2 regions of the Bacillus altitudinis genome follow, and region 2 is predicted to be linked to the other one. Evidence: riboswitches for the same ligand, from Rfam matches in the RefSeq annotation. Region 2 holds a riboswitch; the other holds the start of a gene.
What was found. Region 2 has a riboswitch for lysine ahead of ID12_RS01280 (amino acid permease). Riboswitches for the same ligand answer to the same signal wherever they lie in the genome.
Positions count from the first base shown of each region.

Region 1: linked by a shared signal. The riboswitch ahead of ID12_RS17430 (aspartate kinase) and the one ahead of ID12_RS01280 (amino acid permease) in region 2 are both predicted to bind lysine.

Region 1 is NZ_CP009108.1:3,449,128-3,453,561, reverse strand. Features, by position in the region: gene trxA (thioredoxin) at 1-168, shown strand, start outside; gene uvrC (excinuclease ABC subunit UvrC) at 308-2,080, shown strand; lysine riboswitch at 2,142-2,319, shown strand; gene ID12_RS17430 (aspartate kinase) at 2,451-3,686, shown strand; gene ID12_RS17425 (YslB family protein) at 3,855-4,298, opposite strand.
Region 2 is NZ_CP009108.1:245,502-249,935, reverse strand. Features, by position in the region: gene ID12_RS01300 (LTA synthase family protein) at 1-672, opposite strand, end outside; gene ID12_RS01295 (metal-dependent hydrolase) at 796-1,287, opposite strand; gene ID12_RS01290 (MarR family winged helix-turn-helix transcriptional regulator) at 1,459-1,887, shown strand; gene sspJ (small acid-soluble spore protein SspJ) at 1,971-2,114, shown strand; lysine riboswitch at 2,237-2,415, shown strand; gene ID12_RS01280 (amino acid permease) at 2,608-4,017, shown strand; gene ID12_RS01275 (ABC transporter substrate-binding protein) at 4,055-4,434, opposite strand, start outside.

The DNA.
Region 1 (4,434 bases), 470 kb from region 2:
ATGAAAATTGTAAAAATTGATGTGGATGATAACCAAGAAACTGCTGGTAAATACGGCGTTATGAGTATCCCAACACTTCTTGTTTTAAAAGACGGTGAAGTCGTCGAAACGTCTGTTGGTTTCAAACCAAAAGAAGCACTAGCTGAGCTTGTAAACAAACATCTATAAACCGATCTATGCCCGCGTGGCATATCTCAAAAAGCGGTTCTCGTATAGTCGAGAGCCGCTTTTCTTTCATCGTGGTATAAAACAAATGTTCGTGATACACTAGAAGGAGTGAACGAGGAAAACAAGGACGGATGAAAATATGAACAAATTGATCAAAGAAAAGCTGTCAGTCTTACCTGATCAACCAGGCTGTTACTTAATGAAAGATAGACAAAATACGATCATTTATGTGGGAAAGGCAAAGGTATTAAAAAATAGGGTCCGCTCTTATTTTACAGGATCTCATGATGCCAAAACGCAGCGGCTTGTCAGTGAAATCGAAGACTTTGAATACATTGTCACCTCTTCAAATATTGAGGCACTTATTTTAGAGCTGAATTTAATCAAAAAATATGACCCGAAATACAATGTCATGCTCAAGGATGACAAAACGTACCCTTTTATTAAAATTACGAATGAACGTCACCCTAAGCTGATTGTCACCCGCAATGTGAAAAAGGATAAAGGGAAATACTTCGGTCCATATCCAAACGTACAAGCAGCAAGAGAAACGAAAAAGCTGCTCGACCGTTTATATCCACTTAGAAAATGTGCGACACTCCCTGACCGAGTCTGTCTTTATTATCATCTTGGACAATGTCTTGCTCCGTGTGTGTATGACATTTCTGAAGAAACGAATAAACAGCTCGTCGACGAAATCACAAGATTTCTAAACGGAGGTCATCAGCAAATCAAGAAAGAATTAACAGAGAAGATGCAAGAAGCGGCCGAACAATTAGAATTTGAGCGGGCAAAAGAGCTGAGAGATCAAATCGCATACATTGACTCAACGATGGAAAAGCAAAAGATGACGATGAGTGACTTATCCGATCGCGATGTATTTGCCTATGCTTATGATAAGGGTTGGATGTGTGTCCAAGTCTTCTTCATCAGACAGGGGAAATTAATTGAACGTGATGTCAGCCTATTTCCGATGTATCAAGACCCTGAGGAAGAGTTCCTCACGTTTATGGGGCAATTTTATGAAAAGAACAACCATTTTCTGCCGAAGGAAATTTTGGTGCCGGACAGCGTCGATCAAGAGATGATTGAGCAATTGCTTGAAACGAATGTTCATCAGCCGAAAAAAGGAAAGAAGAAGGATTTGCTTTTACTTGCCCACCAAAATGCCAAAATTGCTCTCAAAGAAAAGTTCTCGCTTATAGAGCGTGATGAAGAACGGACAATTGGTGCAGTGAAGCAGCTTGGAGATGCACTCAATATTTATATGCCATACCGGATTGAGGCGTTTGATAACTCCAATATCCAAGGAGCAGACCCCGTATCCGCTATGGTTGTCTTCCAAGACGGGAAGCCGTATAAAAAGGAATACCGAAAATACAAAATTAAAACCGTTGAGGGGCCTGATGATTATGCTTCCATGCGTGAAGTCATTAGAAGGCGGTATACCCGTGTGTTAAAAGATGAGCTGCCGCTTCCTGACTTGATTTTAATCGATGGAGGAAAAGGACAAATCAACGCAGCCATAGATGTGCTCGAAAATGAATTAAATCTGTCTGTTCCTGTGGCAGGTCTTGTGAAAGATGAAAAACACAGGACATCGAATCTGATGATGGGTGATACGCTTGAAATTGTTGCGCTCGAACGGAATAGTCAGGCCTTTTATTTATTGCAGCGTATTCAAGATGAAGTGCACCGGTTTGCGATTAGTTTTCACCGGCAGCTGCGCGGGAAGAATGCTTTTCAGTCTATTCTAGACGATGTCCCAGGTATCGGGGAAAAGCGTAAAAAGCAGTTGCTTAAACATTTTGGCTCTGTGAAAAAGATGAAAGAAGCCTCTATACAGGATTTTCAGGACGCTGGTATTCCGAAACAAACGGCTGAACTTTTAATGGAGGCATTAAAAAAATAGATTGTACTTTTTCCAAAAGTCTGTTAAGATGTGACTAATTTAATAAATGAACGTGTTGTTTGTTGAAGATAGAGGTGCGAACTTCAAGAGTAAGCCTTCAGAGATCGAGGGGATCTAGGAAGAGGGCTGAAAGGGGAGCGTCGCCGAAGTGAATAAAATCCACTCATTTTATTCGCTGGCTGTACATTGAAGAAATGTAGGGCTGTCAAGAATGTATTTCTTGGAGGGCTATCTCATTGTTTGCATCGTTTGATGATGATTTTAAAGCAATGGGAGATTTGTTCTCTCATTGCTTTTTTATTTGCAGTGACGAGAGCAGTCTCCGCAGCCTCTTCTCTCACACGTGATCTTTTGAAAAAGGGTGGTAGACATGGGACTAATTGTACAAAAATTTGGTGGAACATCTGTTGGATCGACAGAAAAAATTCGCAATGCCGCAGAGAGAGTCATCGCTGAACGCGAGGCAGGAAATGATGTGGTCGTGGTTGTGTCTGCGATGGGCAAATCAACGGATGTTTTAGTAGATTTAGCGAAAGAACTCACAGACGAACCAAGCAAAAGAGAAATGGATATGCTGCTCACGACTGGAGAACAAGTGACCATTTCGTTACTGGCCATGGCACTGCAAGCAAAAGGTTATGATGCCATTTCCTTTACAGGCTGGCAAGCTGGGATGAAAACAGAGAAGGTGCACGGAAATGCAAGAATCGTGGACATCGATGAAGCAAGAATCAAAGAAGAACTGAGTGCGGGAAAAGTCGTCGTTGTAGCAGGTTTCCAAGGAATTGCGGATGATCTACATATTACAACACTTGGGCGTGGTGGATCAGATACGACAGCAGTGGCACTAGCTGCGGCACTCAAAGCGGACAAATGTGATATTTATACGGACGTACCAGGTGTGTTTACAACAGATCCTCGTTATGTGCCGTCTGCGCGAAAACTTGCAGGAATTTCATACGATGAAATGCTTGAGTTAGCCAATTTAGGAGCAGGTGTGCTGCATCCGAGAGCGGTCGAATTTGCGAAAAATTATCAAATCCCACTAGAAGTCCGTTCTAGTATTGAAAATGAATCGGGTACGTTAATTGAGGAGGAATCATCCATGGAACAAAATTTAGTTGTAAGAGGCATTGCATTTGAAGATCAGATGACACGCGTGACGGTATGTGGCCTTTCAAGCGGTTTAACAACGCTATCGACGATTTTTACGACACTTGCAAAGCAAAATATCAATGTCGATATCATCATTCAGTCTGTCACAAGCACCAATCAGACCTCCATCTCTTTCTCTGTGAAAACGGATGATTTGTCTAAAACAGTTGAAGTATTAGAAGAATACAAAGGTGCGCTTGGTTATGAGCAGATTGAGACAGAAAGCAAATTAGCCAAAGTATCTATCGTTGGCTCTGGTATGGTTTCAAACCCAGGCGTTGCGGCTGAAATGTTCGCTGTGTTAGCTCAAAAAGACATTCAAGTGAAAATGGTCAGTACGTCTGAGATCAAAGTCTCAACAGTCGTTGATCGTGAAGATATGGTGAAAGCGGTAGAAGCCCTTCATGATGCGTTTGAATTATCAAAGGTGAGCGCCGCTGCTCATTCTTAAATCTTCAAAAGAGGTGTATCCCATAAAAAGATACACCTCTTTTTTATATTGGAAATCATCAGCATATGAAGAAAGAAAAACATGCGTAAACCGGTACGCCAACTGTGCTATGATAGAAGGGTATATAAAAAAGGCGTGACACGAAGTCATCGCCTTTCATAAACAGTGTTAGCTAGGGTCTCTTAAATCCCATTTAACGGTTAAAATGACTTTATCAGCACGCTTTTTTACTTGTTCATAGGATTCAGCCACGTGCTCATTTAGAAGCTGAATCTGTTCAGCGATAAAACCTGCTTCCATTTGAAAGCATGGCTCCTTTTGATAGCTGAGTCGATTCGATACAAGTGGACCTTCGAGCTCAAACTCAATTTCCTGTTTTTTAGAATGGACCATCGTGAGAGTTCCCCATCCGGCATCATGGAAAAATTCGGGGATCTTTTCCCATGACTCTTGAGGAAATTTACGAGCAAGCAGTTTACCCGCAAAATACATCATAGATGAATGATCCTGACCAAGAATGTCAGGCAGCAGAACTTCGCGTATCAGCTCGTAGGCAAATCCATTGACTTCAATTTCTTTTAGCTGTTCTAAGTTAGATTCGAATTTATTCATTGTATGGCTCCCCTCTTTCAACAATTTATTATAGCTTATGTGGGCATATGATGACAGAGTTTTCCCTGAAGTCTAAGAAATTCTTATTGTAGTAAAACGAATTTTGATTTAAAACTTTTAAATTTCGGAAAATTTT
Region 2 (4,434 bases):
TTTTGTGTAGTTTGCCACTGTTGAAAGTGTATCTTCGTCAGCAAAGGCTTTTTGTCCAATACGTGCTGTTTGAGCGGCACCGTCATACAAATGGAATTGAAACAGCCCAAGGTTGCGTACAATGACTTCTCGATCATATGAGCTTGTCAAAAAACGAGGGTGATCCATCATGGCTGAGCTGACATGGAACAATAGAAAACTGCAGCAAACCACATAGTATGTTTTGATCGTCTTAAAAGACGCTTTTGGTGATAACGGTTTCCGTTTTAAGAGCCATGCCAGCACCACAAAATCAATCAGCATGAGTATAAATAGCGGATGAAACAATTCAGTCATACTGCTGCCCATATCTCCCATGTTCTTTGCTTGAAATAAGACAGGAATGGTAATGAAATCAATATAAAAACCGTAAAAGATCGTATTCGATATCAAAATGGCTGTCAAAATAAAATTTGTGGTCAATAAAAAGACCTTTTGTTTCGTTTCATTTAAGAAAAGAGCAATCCCAAACAAAGGGAGCAAAAAGCTAAGTGGATTGATCAAAAGCAGCCATTCGTGAAACAGATTGGCCGTTCGTATATGAAATCCGAATTGATAAATGATGTATGTTTTCATCCACATAAAGAGGATGGAGTACACTAAAAACCAGTGATTTTTGAAAAACGCTTTCATTTATGTAACTCCTCACCATTCTGTATTCAGCTGCAAGGCAAAAACACTTATCTTAAAACTACTAAAAAAATGAGGAATGATCAATTCATATCCTGCTTTTTTGCAAAACTCTTTTTTCTTTTTCTAAAACGGCAATGGGATGGATATTCCGCAAATGACAGCCATGTAATAGCAGGTAACAATGGTCAGAGCAGCTAGTACGACTTGTTCTCCTGTGCTGCCTGTTTTGACATAAAAGGGGAGGCGTACTTTCATGGTTGCAGGGAACAAAAATTTAATACCGTTCACTGTGCCTGCATCAAGGATGAGGTGGCTTGCCATCCCAACTAGTAACCCGGTACTGAGGCTATCATTTGGAATGTATGTTGTCGCAATAAAATAAATGATCAGCAGAAATAATAAACTATGTGTAAAGGTGCGGTGCCCGAACACACTACTGATCAGTGTGGAAAGGAGCGGGAATTTCCTGCCGATTTTGCTTTTCGTATGACATAGATCTGGGATGAGGGCACCTACTGATCCAGCAGCAGCCATCGTCACTGGTTCGAATCCGTAATAATAGGCGACGGCTGTGGAGGCGGCAATTCCGCCCATAATATGTGTTTTTCCTGTCATGATGCGTACTCCTGTTCTGTTTTTTGTTCAAGTACTCACTATATCAAGGGTGAATCCATTCAGCAAGGCTTATTTCTAAAGAAAAATGGGATAAAATAGTTGGCTGTTTAGAAAAACATTCTATAATAAGAAGGAAGTCATCTTGACACTAACGATAAGGATGCGATTCGGATGAGTAATGCAGACATTTTAAAAGAAATTGTTCTTGTACATTATGAAGTCAGCCGTAAATTAAACCGCAAGTTACTTGAGTTAGAAAAAGACATCACGCCTCCACAGATATATGCTCTTTCTATATTGATACAAGGAAAAGTATCACATGCTGAAGAGCTCAAACAAAGACTCTCGCTCAACCCAGGTGCCGCTTCCATTGCCCTCAATAAATTATGTGAGCAAGGCTATATTCAGAGAGAGAGGGACAAGGACGATCATTCCCTTGTCCGGCTAGAAGCCACGGAAAAAGGGCTGGCTATTTACGAAAAGCATACACGTCTTTTTGGAAAGGTGATTCAGCATATGATGTCAGACTTCACAGAGGAAGACTTAAAGACCTTTCTAACGTATTTGCAAAAAATGAGACAGACCTTTCACGATGAATGAACCGCTCCTCTTTGTATAATGCTGAGCGCTGTAGCACAAATTAAACAGGCAAAGGCATTTTATGAAAAGGGGGGGAAATAGCGATGTCATTTTTCCAAAAGGATAAAAAGGCGAAAAGCGAGAAAGACCATCAGCAGGTCGATCAGCTGTTAGAAGAAGCAAGTAAAGAACTAGCAGGCGATCCGCTTCAAGAAGCTGTCCAAAAGAAGAAAAACAACCATCAATAAGCTGACAGAAAGGCGGAGAATCATTTCTCTGCCTTTTTTCTATGTTTTTCCCTTTGACAGATATGAGAATGTTTGATAATCTTCGTGTAGTAAAAATGAATAGAAATCCTCACGCTATGTCTCAGTGAGGTAGAGGTTGCGCGGATGATGAGTCACTCATGGGAGAGATGGAATCGTTGATCATGAGAAAAAAGGCATCAGCGCCGAAGTGTAGAGAGAGCTCCAACTTTCTTTATGCTGGGTCTGCATTGAACAAATGCAGGACTGCCACGTCTTTGAAGCGTGGAGGGCTATCCGGAGATCAAGGTGTATGTTTTGAAAAGCATGGACTTTTGTTCAGGCTTTTTTTTATGTTCTGATTGCCTAAGAAAAGGGTATGCTGGTAAGAAAGTGACCCAACATGAACATAAAGAATGCAAGTCATTGCTTCACAAATATATCAATGAAGATACTGCCGGGTCTGGTCCAAAGTGAATATAACGGAGGTACGAAAATGGAACAGACAAAAAAATGGGGTTTTTGGTTATTGACGGCTTTTGTCGTCGGAAATATGGTAGGTTCAGGCATCTTTATGCTGCCTAGTACACTTGCCCAGCATGCAAGTCCTTTAGGTGTGACGATGGCATGGCTTGTCACAGGTGGCGGCGTACTGATGATTGCCTTTGTGTTTGGACATTTGTCCATTCATAAACCGCAGCTGACAGCTGGACCACAAAGCTATGCAAGAGCGCTTTTTAAAGATCCGAAAAAAGGAAAAGCAGCCGGTTTTACAATGGTTTGGGGATATTGGGTGGCAAGCTGGATTAGTAATGTCGCCATTATCACAAGCCTAGCTGGTTATTTAACAACCTTTTTCCCAATTTTAACCGTGAAAACGGAGATCTTTACTTTTGGAAAAGAAGCGATCACACTTGGTCAGCTCACAACGTTTATCGTATGTACAATCCTTCTATGGGGGACTCATACGATTTTAATTACAAGCTTAAGCGCAGCAAGTAAGCTGAATTTTATTACGACCTTTTCAAAGGTGCTTGGATTCGTCCTTTTTATTGTCGCAGGCTTATTTGCATTCCAAACAGCATTATTTGAACATTATTACTTCCCTGTTGAAGCAGCAAGTGGTGAAGGAGTGCTCGGACTTGGAGGCCAAATTCATCATGCGGCCATTTCCACACTATGGGCATTTATCGGCATTGAATCTGCTGTCATTTTATCAGGAAGAGCCTCCTCGCAGCGTGATGTCAAACGTGCGACGATTACAGGACTTTTAATTGCACTGTCTATTTATATGATTATTACCTTGATTACAATGGGCGTTCTGCCGCATGATCAATTGCAAGGTTCTGATAAACCATTCGTAGACGTGCTTCAGCTGATTATCGGACCGGCTGGCGGCATTGTCATGGCACTTCTTGCGATCATTTGTTTATTTGGTTCGATGCTCGGCTGGATTTTGCTTGGTTCTGAAGTCCCTTATCAAGCAGCAAAGGCTGGCGATTTCCCAGCAGTGTTTGCAAAAACAAACAAAAAAGGCAGTCCTGTTTTTGCTTTGACTGTCACAAATATCATGTCACAGCTGTTTATTTTCTCAGTCATGTCACGTACGATTAATGAAGCCTTTACTTTCTTAACAACATCAGCGACACTTGCGTATCTCATTCCGTATATCGTGTCGTCGATCTACAGCTTTAAGGTCATCATGCAAGGTGACACATATGAGCTCCAAAAAGGAAATCGGACAAGAGACGGGATCATTGCGCTTGTGGCCATGGGGTATTCCGCTTGGGTCATTATTTCAGGCACAGCTGATTTAAAAACATTTGGTCTTGGTATTGGATTGTTTTTAGTTGGCATTTTACTTTACCCATTCATGTCCAAAAAATTTGCCAAAGGTACAGTATAAGAAATACGTTTCTCCAGCATTGGAGAAACGTATTTTTTTATGAGGCAGATGTTAATTGATCCACAATAAATTCGAGCTGACCTTCTAGTGACACAGGGTCATTAAAGAAGTAACCGACTGTATCTGTTTCAAATACGCGTTTGTTTTGGACAGCAGGAAGTGATGCCCAGATGCTGCTTTTATACACTTGATCGCCATTACTTTTTGATCCACTCCATGGGCTTGTGAAAATATAATCACCTGCAAATTCTGGAAGCTTTTCAAGAGAAATGTTTGCATAACCGACACCACTGTCGATGGCTTCTTTTTGGACGGCCTTCGGAGCTTTTAATTTCAGCTCGTCATAAATGATTTCACCACCGCGTGCAAAAGTGTTACCGAAAATGTAAATGCCCTTATCGAATGGTGATACGATCG